Regions from separate parts of the Tessaracoccus terricola genome, predicted to be linked through region 2. Evidence: riboswitches for the same ligand, from Rfam matches in the RefSeq annotation. Region 2 holds a riboswitch; each other region holds the start of a gene.
What was found. Region 2 has a riboswitch for thiamine pyrophosphate ahead of ACYU7G_RS07995 (thiamine ABC transporter substrate-binding protein). Riboswitches for the same ligand answer to the same signal wherever they lie in the genome.
Positions count from the first base shown of each region.

Region 1: it holds a riboswitch for thiamine pyrophosphate, as region 2 does, so the genes downstream of both, ACYU7G_RS10910 (YkoF family thiamine/hydroxymethylpyrimidine-binding protein) here and ACYU7G_RS07995 (thiamine ABC transporter substrate-binding protein) in region 2, are expected to answer to the same signal.
Region 3: it holds a riboswitch for thiamine pyrophosphate, as region 2 does, so the genes downstream of both, ACYU7G_RS02525 (bifunctional hydroxymethylpyrimidine kinase/phosphomethylpyrimidine kinase) here and ACYU7G_RS07995 (thiamine ABC transporter substrate-binding protein) in region 2, are expected to answer to the same signal.

Region 1 is NZ_BAAHBS010000005.1:242,256-247,570, reverse strand. Features, by position in the region: gene ACYU7G_RS10925 (energy-coupling factor transporter transmembrane component T family protein) at 1-156, opposite strand, end outside; gene ACYU7G_RS10920 (ABC transporter ATP-binding protein) at 153-1,781, opposite strand; gene ACYU7G_RS10915 (ECF transporter S component) at 1,771-2,388, opposite strand; gene ACYU7G_RS10910 (YkoF family thiamine/hydroxymethylpyrimidine-binding protein) at 2,375-3,004, opposite strand; TPP riboswitch at 3,056-3,164, opposite strand; gene acuI (acrylyl-CoA reductase (NADPH)) at 3,310-4,296, shown strand; gene serC (phosphoserine transaminase) at 4,293-5,315, shown strand, end outside.
Region 2 is NZ_BAAHBS010000004.1:480,087-485,401, forward strand. Features, by position in the region: gene ACYU7G_RS07990 (ABC transporter permease) at 1-594, opposite strand, end outside; gene ACYU7G_RS07995 (thiamine ABC transporter substrate-binding protein) at 558-1,631, opposite strand; TPP riboswitch at 1,674-1,779, opposite strand; gene ACYU7G_RS08000 (FtsX-like permease family protein) at 1,784-4,378, opposite strand; gene ACYU7G_RS08005 (ABC transporter ATP-binding protein) at 4,382-5,146, opposite strand; gene disA (DNA integrity scanning diadenylate cyclase DisA) at 5,185-5,315, opposite strand, start outside.
Region 3 is NZ_BAAHBS010000001.1:570,705-576,019, forward strand. Features, by position in the region: gene ACYU7G_RS02505 (ferrochelatase) at 1-294, shown strand, start outside; gene ACYU7G_RS02510 (exodeoxyribonuclease III) at 343-1,209, opposite strand; gene ACYU7G_RS02515 (SRPBCC domain-containing protein) at 1,242-1,670, shown strand; gene ACYU7G_RS02520 (GNAT family N-acetyltransferase) at 1,720-2,574, shown strand; TPP riboswitch at 2,692-2,790, shown strand; gene ACYU7G_RS02525 (bifunctional hydroxymethylpyrimidine kinase/phosphomethylpyrimidine kinase) at 2,773-4,419, shown strand; gene ACYU7G_RS02530 (MFS transporter) at 4,416-5,315, shown strand, end outside.

The sequences.
Region 1 (5,315 bases), on a different contig from region 2:
GGCCAGGATCCCGGCAACGGCAGCTGCGTAGAGGAGTCCGAGCACGCGCAGGTCGAACAGGAACAGGTTCGCGAACGAGACCACGAACACCAGCACCAGCTTCACCGTCGGGTTGCGGCGGTGCAGCCAACCCGTCGTCGCGGGGAGAGGGCTCATGCCGCCACCTCCCTGCCCAGTGCGCCGACCCGACGGTCCACGGCCTGCAGTAGTGCCCGCAGCTCGGCGTCGTCCGCGCAGGCGCGTGCGACTTCCACCAGCCGGGTGGTCGGCCTGAGCGCGGCGCGATGCAGCAGGTCGGGGTCCGTGAGCAGTTCGCGCGGAGTGGTCTGAGCCACCACGGTGCCGCCTGCCACGACGACGACGCGGTCCGCCGTCGCTGCCACGGAGCGGAGGTCGTGGCTGGAGAACAGCACTCCCCCGCCGTCGTCGGCCACCTCTCGCAGTGCGTGCATGACCGCGACCGTGGCGTGCCGGTCCAGCCCGAAGCCGGGCTCGTCGGCCAGCAGGAACGGGCGTCGGTGGGCCAGCATCGCCGCGAGGCTGAGCCGCCGCATCTGGCCACCGGAGAGTTGGTGCGGGTTGTGCTCGGCCAGGTCGGCCAGGTCGAAGCGCACCAACAGGTCCTGCACCCGCTCCTCGCTGCCCGCGGCGAGGCCGAAGCCCACCTCGTCGCGGACCGTGTGGGCCTGGAACTGGTCGGCCGGGTTCTGGAACACCAGCCCCACCTGCGGCCCCCGGACCATTCCCGCGAGCGGTGGGTGGAGACCGGCCAGACAGGTCAGGAGCGAGGACTTGCCCTGCCCGTTGGCCCCCAGCAGGGCCACCACCTCGCCGGGCGCGATCTCCAGGTCCACGTCGCGCAGCACCGCCTCCCCGCCCCGGCGGCCGCCCGCCGCCACGGCGAGGCCCCGTGCGAGCAGAGGTGTGGGAGGCCCTTCGAGGCTCGCTGCCGCTCGCACCTCAGGGCAACTGGCTCGGGCAGTCTCGGGAGGCACGATGCGCTCCTCCAGCTCCGCGGGGAGCCAGCAGCCGGCGGTCAACAGTTCGGCGACGGTGTGATCGTCGAGGGTGGCGGCCTCGCCGTCGAAACGGATCCGCCCGGCGCGGTCGACGACGATCCACCGCGCGGGCAGTCCGGCCAGACCGGCCTCGCCCGCGTACTCGTCCATCCGGTGCTCCACCAGCACGACGGCGGCCCCGGTCCGGCGCCGGACCTCTGCGACGGCGGCACGCACCCCGTCGATCCCGGCGGCGTCCAGCATGGACGTGGGCTCGTCGAGCAGCAACAGCCGGGGGCGGGCGACGGTGGCGGCGGCGATCGCGATCCGCTGCAGTTCCCCGCCGGAGAGCTCCGCGGTCCGACGCCCGGCGAGGTGGCCCGCCCCGGCGGTGGCGAGCGCGTCGGCCACCAGCCCGGGGATCCGGGACGGCTCCTCGCACAGGTTCTCCAGCGGGAAGGCGAGCTCGTCGTCGACGTCGGTGAGGCACACCCCCGAGGACGGGTCCTGCCCCACCACGCCGACGACGTCGGCCAGACCCGCCACGCCCACCTCCGCCACGGGCCGCCCCACCACGACAACCGAGCCCGTGACGGACGCGTTGATCGCGCCGGGGACCGCGCCGTGGAGGGTGCGCAGCAGCGTGGACTTGCCGGACCCCGACGGGCCGAGCACCAGCACCTCCTCGCCCGCCGTGACGGTGAAGGTGGCGGGCCCCACGCCGAGACCGGAGGGGAACACCACCTCCACCTGGTGCAGTTCCACGAGCGGGTCAGCGCTCACGGCGCACCACCTCGGCCGGAGCGTCGTCGCGGGCGATCCGGAAGTTGGCCAACACGCCCGTGGCCTTGAGGGCATCGACGAGCACCTTCGCGAGCAGGCCACCCAGGATGACGCCGGAGGCGGCCTGCATCCCGAACCGCAGCCAGAAGATGTTCTGCCCGTACCAGCCGGAGCGGAAGGCACTGTAGAAGAAGACGATGGAGGCGCCGAGCAGCCCGGACAGGGCGTAGGTACCCCAGCCGAAGCGGCGGTACCGGCCGATCGCGAACGCCAGTTCGCTGCCGAACCCCTGCAGGGCGGCCGCGATCAGCAGCGTCGGGCCGGCCGGCGATCCCAGGAACACGAACTCCACAACGGATGCGAGGATCTCCGCGACGATGCCGACGCCCGGTCGGCGGATGATGGCAATCGCCAACGGTGCCACCAACAGCCAACCCCCGAACAGGACGTGCTGGGCAACGTCGCCGGCGGGGCCCATGGCCACGGCGAGGGCGTTCCACGCCTGCACCAGCACCCAGTACAGGAACCCGAAGGTGACGCCGAGGACCACCATGAGCACGATGTCGCGCAGGGGCAGGGCTGCGCGCCCCTCGTCACGCCGCAGCATCGGCGTGGCTCGGGCTGTTGACGGAGATGCTGAGGTGCGCGACGACGTGCTGGACGCTGCGCCCCACCATCGTCCAACCTGCGACGACGGTGCCCAGGATGGTGCCCAAGTCACCCTCCAGTCGGGTGACGAAGTGCTCCGAGCCCCGGAACGTGCCCTGATCGCGGGCGAGTTCGATGGCCGCCTCGATGTCTCGCATGTGGTCCGGTTCCACTCCCGCGCGGACGTCGTCGGCCAGTGGGTAGAGGGCCCACTCGGCCGCAGCCCAGGCCCCGACTTCGCGGCCCGATGATGTCTCGACCGCACGTGGTCCGGCACCGCCCGGCAGTTCGCAGACCACCTCTCCCGGGCAGCCGCGGCTGAGCAGGACCGTGATGGCCGCGTGGTGCCCGGTGGCTGCGATGGCCGCGGACAGGTCCGTGAGCCACGCCAGCAGGTCCTCCTCCGGGCCACCCGCCCAGGTGCTGACGTCTCCGGTGCTGATCCGAAGGCCGCGTGGGTCGACGTCGCGCAGTGCGGTCAGGATGACGTCGGCGTAGTCATCGCTCATCACGGCGACACTGACCCTGGCCCCCACTCCGAAGCGCAGCGGGTCTGCTGTGAACTCGTTTGGCATTTTGCCCTTTCCGTGGACTTCGCACGGAGGGCGGGGTTGCCCGAGATCCAGCAGATGAGGCTGGTCGCTCCCTGCGCTGGCATGATCCAGATCAGGTTCTACGGTCGGAGTTGGAGTACTCCCTCTCAGCCCAGCTCACTGGACTCCCGTGCGTTGCCCACGCTAGCAGGCGTGACCAGTAGGAAGTTCCTTGTCCACGCCCCAGGACAAGGTTGTGACCAGCGCTCGCGACTCGCCGGTCGGGCTGCACAGCTATACAGGCCCCCAAGCGTGTCACGAGCCCCTGTCACACCTAGGCTGACCACATGACCTTCCACGCGCTGCTGACGAACGAGAATGCCGGCCGGACCACCACGGAACTGGTGGAACTCACCGACGCCGACCTGATGCCCGGTGACGTCACCGTCGATGTCGAGTACTCCACGCTGAACTACAAGGACGCGCTCGCGGTGACGGGCGCGGGGAAGATCATGCGGCAACACCCGCTGGTCCCGGGCATCGACTTCGCGGGCACCGTGGCCGAATCCGACGACGAGCGCTTCCGTCCCGGGGACAAGGTGGTGGCGAACGGCTGGGGGCTCAGCCAGACCCACCACGGTGGCCTCTCAGAGCGGGCTAGGGTGCCGGGCGACTGGCTGGTCCCGCTCCCGCAGGAGTTCAGCACGTTCGACGCCATGGCCATCGGCACGGCCGGCTACACCGCCATGCTGTGCGTCCTGGCGCTCGAGCACGGCGGCCTCACCCCGGACTCGGGTGGCGTCCTGGTCACCGGCGCGGGCGGTGGTGTCGGGTCCATCGCGATCGCCGTCCTGGCCGGGCTCGGGTACCGGGTGCTCGCGTCCACCGGACGTCCCGAGGAGTCCGACTACCTGACCGGACTGGGCGCTGCCGAGGTCATCGACCGCGCCACCCTGTCCGAACCGGGCAAGCCGTTCGCCCGGCCCAGGTGGGCGGGCGCCGTCGACACCGTCGGCAGCCACACCCTCGCCAACGTGCTGGCCGCGACGGACCGCGCCGGGGTGGTGGCCGCGTGCGGCCTGGCGCAGGGCAACGACCTGCCCACCACCGTGCTGCCGTTCATCCTGCGTGGCGTGACGCTCGCGGGAATCGACTCGGTGGAGGCGCCGCAGGAACTCCGCCGGACGGCATGGCAGCGGCTGGCCCGCGACCTCGCCCCGGCCAGGCTCGCCCGCACCGCCAGCACCATCGGCCTCGCGGAAGTGCCGGCCACTGCCCAGCAACTGCTCGACGGCAGGGTCCGCGGCCGCACGGTGGTGGACGTCCGGGCCTGACGGACGTGTGTCCCGGGGCGCCGCCGGGGCGTGAGAGAATCGGGCGCGTGATCACCATTCCCGAAGAGTTGCTGCCCGCCGACGGTCGCTTCGGATCCGGACCCGCGAAGGTCCGCCCCGAGGCCCTGGACTACCTCGCCATGCGTGGCGACGTGATGGGCACCTCCCACAGGCAGGCGCCCGTGCGTGACCTGGTGGCCGCCGTCCAGCACGGCCTCGCCGAGCTGTACTCCATCCCCGAGGGCTACGAGGTGGTGCTCGGCAACGGCGGCTCCACCCTGTTCTGGGACCTGGCGGTCAGCTCGCTGGTGGAGAAGCGGTCCGCGCACGGCGTGTTCGGGGAGTTCTCCAAGAAGTTCGCGAAGGCCAGCGCGGCAGCGCCGTTCCTCGACGAGCCCAGCATCTTCGAGGCCCAGCCCGGCTCCGCCGCGGTCCCGGAGGCCACCGACGCCGACGTCCACGCTTGGGCGCAGAACGAGACCTCCACCGGCGCCGTCGCGCCCGTGACCCGCATCGGCGACGGCCTGGTGCTCGTGGACGCCACCTCCGCCGCCGGCGGCATGGAGGCCGACATCTCGCAGACCGACGCCTACTACTTCGCACCGCAGAAGAACTTCAGCTCCGACGGCGGCCTGTGGTTCGCGTTCGCCTCACCGGCCGCCATCGAGCAGGCCGAGCGCATCGCGGCCACCGGTCGTTGGGTCCCCACCAGCCTGGACTTCCTCACCGCCGTGAAGAACTCCCGGCTGCACCAGACCCTCAACACCCCCGCCGTGGCCACGCTGTTGCTGATGGAGGACCAGATCAACTGGATGCTCGGCCGGGGCGGCATCAGCGCCGTCGCCGAGCGCTGCCGCACCTCCTCGGGGATCCTGTACGAGTGGGCCGAGGACCGCGAGTTCACCACCCCCTTCGTCGCCGACCCGGATCACCGCTCCCCCGTCGTGGCCACCATCGACTTCGCCGACAGCGTCGACGCCAAGGAACTCTCCACGGTGCTCCGCGCCCACGGCGTCGTC
Region 2 (5,315 bases):
CGCCGGCAGCACCACGGTCAGGAACGCCCGGAGCGGGGAGGCCCCCAGGGTGTGCGCGGCCTCGCCCAGTTGCGGGTCCAGCCGTCGCCACATGGTGCCGACGGTGCGCACGATCACCGAGTAGTTGAAGAACACCATGGCCAGGCCGATGGCGATCCAGTGGTCGTCCAGGCCGAGGAATCCAAACAGCCCGCCCCTGTCGAACAGCGAGCCGAAGGCGACGCCCACCACCACCGTCGGCAGCACGAATGGCACCACCACCAGGGCCCGGACGACGGCGCGGCCGGGGAAGCGGCGCCGGTACAGCAGGTGCGCCCCCGGGATGCCCAACAGCAGGCAGGCGGCGGTGGCGAGGCCGGCCATCCCCAACGTGAAGCCGAGGATGCGCCAGGTCCGGGGAGCGCTGAAGACCCGCTGGAAGCCCTCGAGGGTGAGGGCGCCGTCGACGACGAAGCCCTTGGCCACCAGCGTCCCCGCCGGGAGTGCGAAGAAGACGGCCAGGAAGGCGGCCGGGATGATCCCGGCCGCCACCCAAGCCAGCCGCCACAGCCTCAAGGTCAGCCGATCACCCGGGCGGTCCAGTCGCTGATCCACTGGTCGCGGTTGGCGGCGATCTCCTCGGCGGGGACCTCGATGGGGGCCTCGGACAGCGGCGCGAAGGACGCCCAGTCGGCGGGCAGCTCCACCTCGTCGTCGATCGGGTACATGTACATCTGCTCCGGGATGGCGGCCTGCACCTCGGCCGAGAGCAGGAAGTCGATGAACTCCTGCGCACCCTGCTCGTTCTCCGCGCCGGCGATCACACCGGCGTACTCCACCTGCCGGAAGCAGGTCTCCAGCAGCGCCTCGGTGGTGGAGGCGGAACCGTCCTCGGTGAGGGTGAAGGCGGGGGAGGTGGCGTAGGAGAGCACCAGCGGGTACGGGCCCTCGCCGTCGGCCCCGGAGAACTCGGTGTAGTAGGCCTCGCTCCACCCGGGGACCACCTTCACGCCGTTGGCCACCAGCGCGTCCCAGTACTCCAGCCAGCCCTCGCCCTCGGCTCCGACGGTGGCCGCCAGGAACGCCAGCCCGGGTGACGACGAGGCGGGGTGGGAGACCACGAGGAGGTCCGCGTAGGCGGGATCCGTGAGGTCCTCGAGGGTGGTGGGGACGTCGATTCCGGCGTCGGCGAACCACTGGGTGTCGGCGTTGATGCACACGTCGCCCATGTCCACCGGCGTCAGCGACTCGATGGCGTACTGCTCGGCCGAGGCGGGCAGCGTCGCCGAGGTGTAGGGCGAGAACACGCCCTCGTCGACGGCGCGGCGCGCGAAGGTGTTGTCCACGCCGAACACGACGTCGCCGAGGGGGGAGTCCTTGGTGAGGATCAGCTGGTTCACCAGCGCACCGCCGTCACCGGGGGCGACGTAGGTGACGTCGTAGCCGGAGGCCTCCTCGAAGGCTTCCTTGAGCTCGTCGGGCAGCGCGAAGGAATCGTGCGTGACCACGGTCAGTTCCGTGCTGGTGGTGACGCCGCCGTCGCCGGCGGTGGGGTCCTGGCCGGGTTCGGCCGGGCTGCCCGAGCAGGCCGCGAGCGCGGCGACGGCGAGCAGCGCGGTGGTCGAGGCGGTGGTCCTGCGTGCGAAAGACATGAGTCTCCTCCTGGTCCTGCGGGCCCGGCCGATGGTTGGCCGAGGAGATGTTGGCTCACTCCCTACGCCGGTGCTAACCGGATCAGGTTGAGGGTCTGCGGCTGGTCCGCACTCTCAGCGCACGTGCTGCGCTCCCCTGTGCGCCGCCCACCCTACACGGCGTCGACGGTGGGCTCGGCCACGTCGGCCGTCGTGGACCGGTGCTGCAGGAGCCGGTAGGGACCCTGCAGCTTCAGCGCCGCGAGCAGCGGCAGCACCGCGGCCGCCACACCCACGAGGAACCCGCGCAGCACGAGACCCCACAGCGAGTCCCACGGAATCTCCAGGAACGGGTAGCCCATGTTCGCCAGGCCGCGCTGCAGCCCCCAACCGGCGATGGTGCCCGCGGCCGTGCCGACGAGGCCTCCGACGGTGCCCATCAGGATGGCCTCCAACGCCACCATGGCGCTCACCTGCAGCCGGTCCATGCCCACCAGGCGCAGGGCCCCGAACTCCGGTTTGCGTTCCTGCACGGCGATCAGCAGCGTTCCCGCGATCCCGATGATGGCGATCCAGGTCAGCAGCGTGAGCAGGGACCCGACGGTGTCGGAGGCGGCCGCCAGCGCCTCGCCCCGGGCCGCGGCCAACTCGTCAATGTCCTGGACCCGCAGCAGGGGGTCGGAGGAGGTGATGTCGAGCAGGATGGTGCGGAGTGTGCCGACGTCGGCGGTCCGGGCGAGCTCCAGCGCGACGAAGTCGTCGACGTCGGTCACGCCGCGGTCGGTGAAGGTGCCGCGCGCCGAGATGACCGGGGGCAGGTCAACGCCGCGGGCGGGTTCGAAGATGCCGACGACGCGGACCTCCACCCGCTGCTGGTTGATCACCACGTTGAACGCGTTGCCCCGCTCCAGGTCTGTCGCCGCCGCGTATTCGGCCGAGACCATGATCTCGTCGACGGCCTCCAGCTCGCGGCCGTCGGTGACCTCGTAGTTCACCACGTCAGTGAGGGTGCCGGGCATCGCCACCGCGAAACGGACGGGGTCCCCGCCCCGCAGCGCGGTCTGGATGCCGTACGTGGTGACCTGCTCCACCCCGGGCAGGGTCGCGGCGAGCTCCCCGACGCCGCGGTTGAACCCGCCCTCGGCCGAGGAGGTGACGAACAGGTCGCCGTGGATGTTCTCGGGCAGGTCGTGCTGGGCCGAGGCCCGCCCGGACGCGCCGAGCACCGCGAAGGTGGCGACCAGGCCCACGCCGAGGACCAGCGCGGCCGTGGCCTTCGCGAACCGCACCGGGTGGCGGGTGACGTTGCGGGCGGCGATGGTGCTGACGTCGCGCAGCAGCGGCCGGCCCGCGAGCCCCACGAGTCGCACGAAGGGTGCGCCCAGGACGGGGGTGGCGATGGCGGTGCCCACCAGGACGACGACGGCGCCCAGCAGCGCCCACGCCCACGGCAGGGGCATGCCCGGCAGCACGGTGCCGACGGCGAGGAGGCCGACGCCGACGGCCACGAGCCCGACGCTGGTCCACGCGGCGTCGCTGAAGTGCAGCCGGGGACGCGGGATGAAGGGGCGCGGCGGGAGGGCCTCGGTGAAGGAGACGGCGGTGGCGTGCCGGTGCGCCGCGAGGACGGTGATCAGGACGCCGAGCCCGATGCACAGCCACGCCTCGGTGGTGGACAGGTCCGGGATGACGGCGCCCAGCGCGAGGCCGTGCTCCCGTCCGAGGTCGTTCAACCGGTCCGCCAGCGACTGTCCGATCGGCATGCCGATCGCGGACCCCACCAGGCCCAGCAGCAGGGCCTCGACGAGGATCGGCAGCGCCACCTTGACCGGGGAGGCGCCCAACCGTCGCAGGAAGGCGGCCTCGGGGCGGCGGCGGGTGACGAGGTGTGACGTGGTGGTGCTGATCAGCGCGGCGGCGATGCCCAGCGTGACGAGCCCGGCGGCCCACAGCCCCACCTGGGCGATCGTGAGCCGGGGGTAGAGCTGGAACTGGGTGGCCGAGGCCACCTGGCCGCCGTCGACGATCTGGTACTCCGACGGGATCAGGTCCCGCATCTCGGAGATGATGGCGTCGACGTCGACGTCGGGCCCGTCGTCGAGGTCCACCCAGATGCTGTTGAAGCCGTCCTTGCCGGCCTGGAAGTGGGTGCGGGCGGCGGCCTCGCTGAACAGGGCGTAGCTGGCGCCGGCGGGGCGGTCCCCCTCGAGGGCGACGACGCCGACGACGACGGCCTCGATCGACGGGTGCGGCCCGGTCCGGGCGAACGCGACGGTGTCCCCGATCTCGAAGCCGCTGCGCTCCAGCGTCGGCCGGTCCAGCACCACCTCGTCGGGTCCCTCGGGTGCGCGGCCGTCACTGATCGCGATGTGCGCCCCGCCCTCGTCGTCGGTGGGCAGGAAGCTGCCCGTGATCGTCGGGGCCAGCTGCGGCTGGAGGAGTTCGCCGTCGCTGGTGATGGGGAACAGCACGTCGCCGCGGACCTGGCCGCGGGCCCGGGTGACTCCCGGGATCTCGGCGACGTCGGCGACGGTGGTGGCGGACAGCGGCGGCGGCGCGGACACCGCGTCCACGGCCACCAGCGAGCCGGCCGGCACCACCGTGACGTCTGCGGCGGTGGCGGCGACGACCCCCTCGGTGGTGGTGCGGACCAGGGCGTTCAGGGACAGGGCGGCGCTGAGTGCTGCCACGGAGATGATGATGGCGCACAGGCACATCAGCACCTGCCAGAGGCGGGTGCGGAGCGTGTGGAGGCTGGCTTTCCACATGGGTCAGCCCTGCGACATGGCGGTCGCCCTGGCGTCCAGCTCCGCCAGCTTGGTGAGGACCTTCACGGGGGTGGGGGAGCCCATGTCGGCGACGATGTGGCCGTCGGTGAGCACCAGCGCCCGGTCCGCGCGGGCGGCGACGATCGGGTCGTGGGTGAACAGCACCACCGCCTGCCCCGTCTCGTCCCGTGCCCACTCGAGCAGGTTCATCACCTCGCCGCCCTCGCGGCTGCGCAGCCGTCCCGTGGGCTCGTCGGCGAGCAGCAGGGAGGGCTTGGCTAGCAGGGCGCGGGCGACGGCCAGCAGCTGCTGCTGGGTGGGGGTGAGGGCCACGGGCGGGTGCTGCAGCAGGTCCTTGAGGCCGGCGGCCGCGACGACGGAGTTGTACCACTGCTTGTCGGGGCGCTTGCCGGCCAGGGACATCGGCAGCAGCAGGTTCTCCCGGGTGGACAGGGTGGGAACGAGGTCCGCGCTCTCCAGCACCAACCCGATGTCCATCCGACGCAGCCTGGTCAGCTCCCGGTCGGAGAGGATGGCGAGGTTGTGGCCGCCGACGGTGACCTCGCCGCTGGTGGGCTGGTCCAGCCCGGCCAAGATGTTGCACAGCGTGGTCTTGCCGGCACCGGAGGGGCCGAGGACGGCGGTGATCACGCCGGCCCCGAAGGATGCGGTGATGCGGTCGAGCGCGAGCGTGTCCACACCGTCGTTGCGGTGGACCTTGCGCAGGTCCAGCACGTGCGCGGTGAGGCCGGGGGAGGTGGATTGCATCGACATCATCCTGGGATCTTCTTCGTCTCGGGCGGCGGTCAGGTGACCTGGTCGGGGCGGGAGTAGGCGGCTTCCGTGACCCGCAGCAGCGCGTCACGGATGAGTCTGGCGCGGGCGGTGCCCACGCCGTCGAGTTTCATGAGGTCCGCCACGGAGGCCCCGAAGAGCT
Region 3 (5,315 bases), on a different contig from region 2:
TCCCCGATCGGTTTCGTGAGCGACCACATGGAGGTCCTGTGGGACCTGGACACCGAAGCCTTGGAGGCCGCTGAGGCGGCGGGTCTCCGCGCGGCAAGATCGGCGACCCCGGGTGTGGCACCGGCGTTCGTGTCCGGGATCGTCGACCTGGTCCAGGAGCGGCTCGAGGGGACTGCTCCCGAGGATCGCCCTGCGGCCACGTCGATGGGCCCGTGGTTCGACGTCTGCCGACCGGGGTGTTGCGAGAACGTGCGGGCGGGGTTCAAGCCGGCGGTCGCCGGCGTCGCCCCCTGAGGGGTCGACTGTGGGCCGAGGGCCCGCGACGGGTGGCAGTGACCTGCGTCACTCCACCGCGTGCGGCAGCTTCACCTTCCCGGTGCCGCGACGCCCCGGCCGCGACGGCGGGGGCACGACGGGGCCGATGTCGCCGTCGGGCGCGATGTCGAGGTCGACTATGACGGGGGCATGGTCGCTCGGCAGCTTGCCCTTGCGCGCCTTGCGGTCCACCCAGGCGGCGGCCACCCGGTCCGCCACCGGCTGCGATGCGAGGACCAGGTCGATCCGCATGCCGTAGTCCTGGTGGAACATGCCGGCGCGGTAGTCCCAGTAGGAGAACAGCCTGTCGTGCTCCGGCCAGCGCGCGCGCAGGACGTCGACCAGTCCGAACCCCTCCACCCGCTGCCGCTCGGCGGCGGTGACGTGGGTGTGGCCGGCGAACGCGGCGGGGTCGAACAGGTCCTGGTCGGAGGGGGCGATGTTGATGTCGCCGCACAGCGCCACGTCGGCGGGGCCGTCGGCCACCACGGCCGCCAGCGCGTCCAGCCAGGCCAGCTTGTAGTTGTAGTGGGGCGAGTCCACCTCGCGCCCGTTCGGCACGTACAGCGAGTGCACGCGCACGCCGTCGCAGGTGGCGCTGAGAGCGCGCGCCTCGGTGCGGTCCTCGTAGTCGGGCTGCCCTGCGAAGTTGGCCTCGACGTCCTCCAGCCCGACGCGGGAGAACAGCGCCACCCCGTTGAAACCGCCCTGCCCGTGGTGGGCCACCTCGTAGCCGAGTTCGGTCAGCGGACCGGAGAACAGGTCGTGGAAGGCGGAGTCGGTTAGCTTGGTCTCCTGCAGGCACACGACGTCGGGCTTGCGCTCCTCGAGCCACGGCAGCAGCCGAGGCATCCGTTGCTTGGCCGAGTTCACGTTCCAGGTGGCGATCCTCACGTCTGCGAGGCTACCGGGTCGATAATGGGGGCATGTCAGCGTCGACAGAGCCCATCGTCCACGAGGTGCACGTCCCCTGCTCGCAGGAGGCGGCGCACCGCTACTTCACCGCGCACCTCGGCTCGTGGTGGCCGCTGGAGAGCCACGGCGAGTTCGGCGAGGAGGCCACCGTCGCGTTCGAGGGCGACGAGGTGGTGGAGCGGCTGGGCCGGGAGGTCAGTGTCTGGGGTGAGGTCCTGGAACACCACCCGCCGAGCACCCTCACCTTCACCTGGCACCCCACCCGCGGGGCCGACGAGGCCACCCGCATCACCGTCACCTTCACCCCCGACGGCGACGGCACCCTCGTGCGGCTGGTCCACTCCGGTTGGGACCAGATCCCCGACGGCGCCGCCCGCCGCGAGCCCTACGTCTCCGGCTGGTTGATGGTGCTGGGCCGCTACGTCATCCGCTGCAGCTGAGACCGGCGTTCCGCCCGGCCCGGGGGTGTCGGAGCCGTAGGCTTGGCGGGTGAACAAGTCGCGCCGCAGCTCGGGCAAGAAGTCGTCCCGCAACCCCGGGAAGGCGTCCGCGTCGCGTGCGCTGACCGGCGTGCGCCTCACGGACGCGCTGGTGGCCGGCTGGCGGCCGCTGCAGCGCTTCGAGGTGGCCGGGTTCGCGCTGTTCCGCTCCGGCGGCGTCACCAAGCGCGCCAACAGCGCCGTCGCGCTGGACGCACCCGAGGACGCCGAGGCGCTGCTGGAGGCCATCGGGCGGGTCGAGCAACTGTGCGAGATGGCCGGTGACAAGGCCTGCTTCCGGATCATGAGCACCCACGGCCCCGCGCAACTGGACGCGCTCCTGGCTGGGCGCGGGTACACCGTCGCCGGCCAGAGCACCATCTTGTCCCTGTCCCTGACAGGGGCGCGCGAGTTCGTCCCGCACACCTCGGCCGAGATCCGCGCCGGGGAACTGGACGACGACTGGTTCGACGCCGCCTGGCACCTCGCGCCCCGGGAGGGGGAGGGTGCCCGGGAGGCGACCCGCTCGATCATGGCCGCCACCCCGGCCGTCCAGGTGATGCTGCGCCCGGCAGGAGCGGAGGCCGCCGAGCCCGACGAGGTGGTGGCCGTCGGGCGGGCCGCGCTGGCGGAGGTCGGCAAGTTGAGCGTGGCAGTGCTGAACGTCATCACCGTCGCCCCGGAGCATCGCCGGCAGGGGCTGGGGCGGGCGGTTTCCGAGACGCTGCTGGCGGTGGCGGCCGCCCACGGGGTGGAGCGCGTGCTGCTGGAGGTGGAGCGGGACAACGCGCCCGCGATCGCCCTCTACCGCGGCCTCGGGTTCGAGCCGCTCGGCGAGTACCACTACCGCGTGGCCGGTCAGTAGTTTCCGGCTGCGGAACGGGCCGAAACCCGCTGGCCGCGTGTGGGAGGCAGCTGGCCGGCCTGTCTCACCACCGCTCCCGGACCCGACGGCGGGGCCGGGGCATCTGCTTATACTGACGGCCTGGACACGGGGTGCGTCACCCGATGTGGCGCTGAGATCACACCCGTGGAACCTGATCTAGCTAGTACTAGCGAAGGGATGTCCTCAGTGACTTCTGTCTCCCATGCCCCCGTTCCCCGCGTGCTCTCGATCGCAGGAACCGATCCCAGCGGCGGCGCCGGAACCGCCGCAGACCTCAAGTCGATCACCGCCGCCGGCGGCTACGGAATGACGGTGGTGACCTCGCTCGTGGCCCAGAACACCCACGGCGTGCGCGCCATCCACACCCCAGCGCCGAGGTTCCTGCGCGAGCAGCTCCTGGCCGTCAGCGACGACGTCGAGATCGACGCGGTCAAGACCGGCATGCTCGGCACCGTCGACAACATCCAGACCGTCTCCGAATGGCTCGACGCCAACCCGCCCCGGGTCCTGGTGGTGGACCCGGTGATGGTGGCCACCAGCGGGGACCGCCTGCTGGATTCGGAGGCGGAGCAGGCGATGGTGGAGTTCTGCCGCCGAGCCACCGTCGTCACCCCCAACATCGCGGAACTCGCCCGCCTCACCGGCAACCCGCCCGCGGCCGACGAGGCCGAGGCGCTCCGCCAGGCCGCCGCCTGGGCCGGCGCCGTCGGGGTCGCCGTCGTCGTCAAGACCGGCCACCTGGCCTCCAGCCGGGTCACCAACACCTGGGTCTCGCCGGACGGCACGCGTATCCCGGTGCCCGCCACCAGGCTGGACACCGACAGCACCCACGGCACCGGCTGCTCCCTCGCGGCAGCGCTCGCCACCCGCCTCGGCCGCGGCGACGACCCGGCCGCAGCCCTCGCCTGGGCGACGGCGTGGCTGCACGAGGCGATCGCCCACGGCCATGCCCTGGCCGTGGGTTCCGGCCACGGCCCGGTGGACCACTCGCACCGCTCCCGACGCCTCCAGGCCGCCGCGGCATCCAACCCTTGGCTCGACGACGACGCGGTGGCCCCCGCCCTCCACCGGCCTGACGACCTCGCCCCCGACCTCCCCGACGGCGAACCCGACCCCGCCGTCGAACCGGTCGGTCCCTGGACCCGGGCGCTGTGGCGGGCCGGACAGCCCACCGCGGAGGCGATCGCGGCGTCCGGTTTCGTGCGCTCGCTGGTGGACGGCAGCCTCCCGGAGGAAGCGTTCATGTTCTACCTCTCGCAGGACGCGCTCTACCTCGGCCGGTACTCCCGTGCGCTCGCGACGCTGTCGGTGGCCGCGGACCGGCCCGACGCCCGTGAGTTCTGGGCCGGCAGCGCCCAGACCGCCCTGGCCGCCGAGACCGGGATGCACCGCACCTGGCTGGGGGACCGGGCGGGCAGGGCCATGGGCCCAGTCACCCGCTCCTACACCGACTTCCTCCTGGCCACCACGCTCGGGGAGCCGCACCCCGTGGGCGTGGCCGCCGTGCTGCCCTGCTACTGGCTCTACGCCCAGACCGGCGCCACCCTGCCCCACGTCCCGGAGGACCACCCCTACGCCCGCTGGCTGGGCACCTACCGGGCGCCGGGATTCGTGGACTCCGTCCGTACCGCTCTGGTCCACGTCGAGCGGGCGCTGGCGACGGCGGACCCGACGACCCGCGCCGAGGCCGCCCGGGCCTACCTCATCGCGTGCCGGCACGAACTCGAGTTCTTCGAACAGGCACTGCGGCTGGAACCGACGCCGCCCCGGGAACAGGCCCCCGCCCGACGGGAGCTCGCCACGGCCGGGACGGTCGCGCCGTGAGCGCCCCGGTCACCGCCGCCCCCGCCGTCGAGTCCCTCCCGCCCGCCGGCCGCGCCGCGCTGCGGGCCGGCGTGGTGGGCAACTGGGTGGACAACATCCACATGTTCCTCCCGCTGACGGCGCTGGCGCCCGCGATGCTGGTGTTGGCCGGCCCGGCGGCCGCGGCGTCGACGGGTGCGTTGATCGTCGTGGCGATGCTGCTCGGACGCCCGATCGGCGGCATCGTGTTCGGCCGCATCTCGGACCGGTTGGGCCGCACCCGCACCACGCGGATCGCGATCGCTGGAACCGCCGCCTGCGCCGTCGCCATCGCCGTCATCCCCACCCACGAGGTGCTCGGCGCGGGCACCGTCGCGCTGATCCTCGTGCTGCGGTTCCTCGGCGGGATCTTCGTGGCCGGCGAGTACTCGGCCGCCATCCCGCTGGCCATGGAGTGGTCGGCGCCCCGCCGTCGGGGCCTGATGAGCGGGCTGATCCTCTCCATGGCGCCCTGGGCGCAGGCCACCATCGCCTTCTCCGTGGCCGGGCTGCTGGTCCTGCTCGGCCCCGACGCCTACGCGGCCTGGGGCTGGCGCCTGCTGTTCGGGCTGGGGGCGCTGGCGTCGGTGGGAATGCTGGTCTACTACGGCCGCCAGGTGGCCGACGCCCCCGTGTTCCACCGCCGCGCGCGGCAGGCCTCGAAGGCTCCACGGGCCGGGCTGGGCGCGCTGCTGTGGGGCCGCTGGTCACCGGCGTTCTGGCAGGTCTTCGTGCTCATGACCGGGCTGTGGCTGCTGACCAACAGCACGGTCCTGCTGCTCACCGCCCGGCTCGCCACCGACGCCGGCCTGCCCGCCACGGGCGTGTCCGTCGCCATGGGCGTCGCGTCGGTGGCGCAGGCCGTCGTCATGGCACTG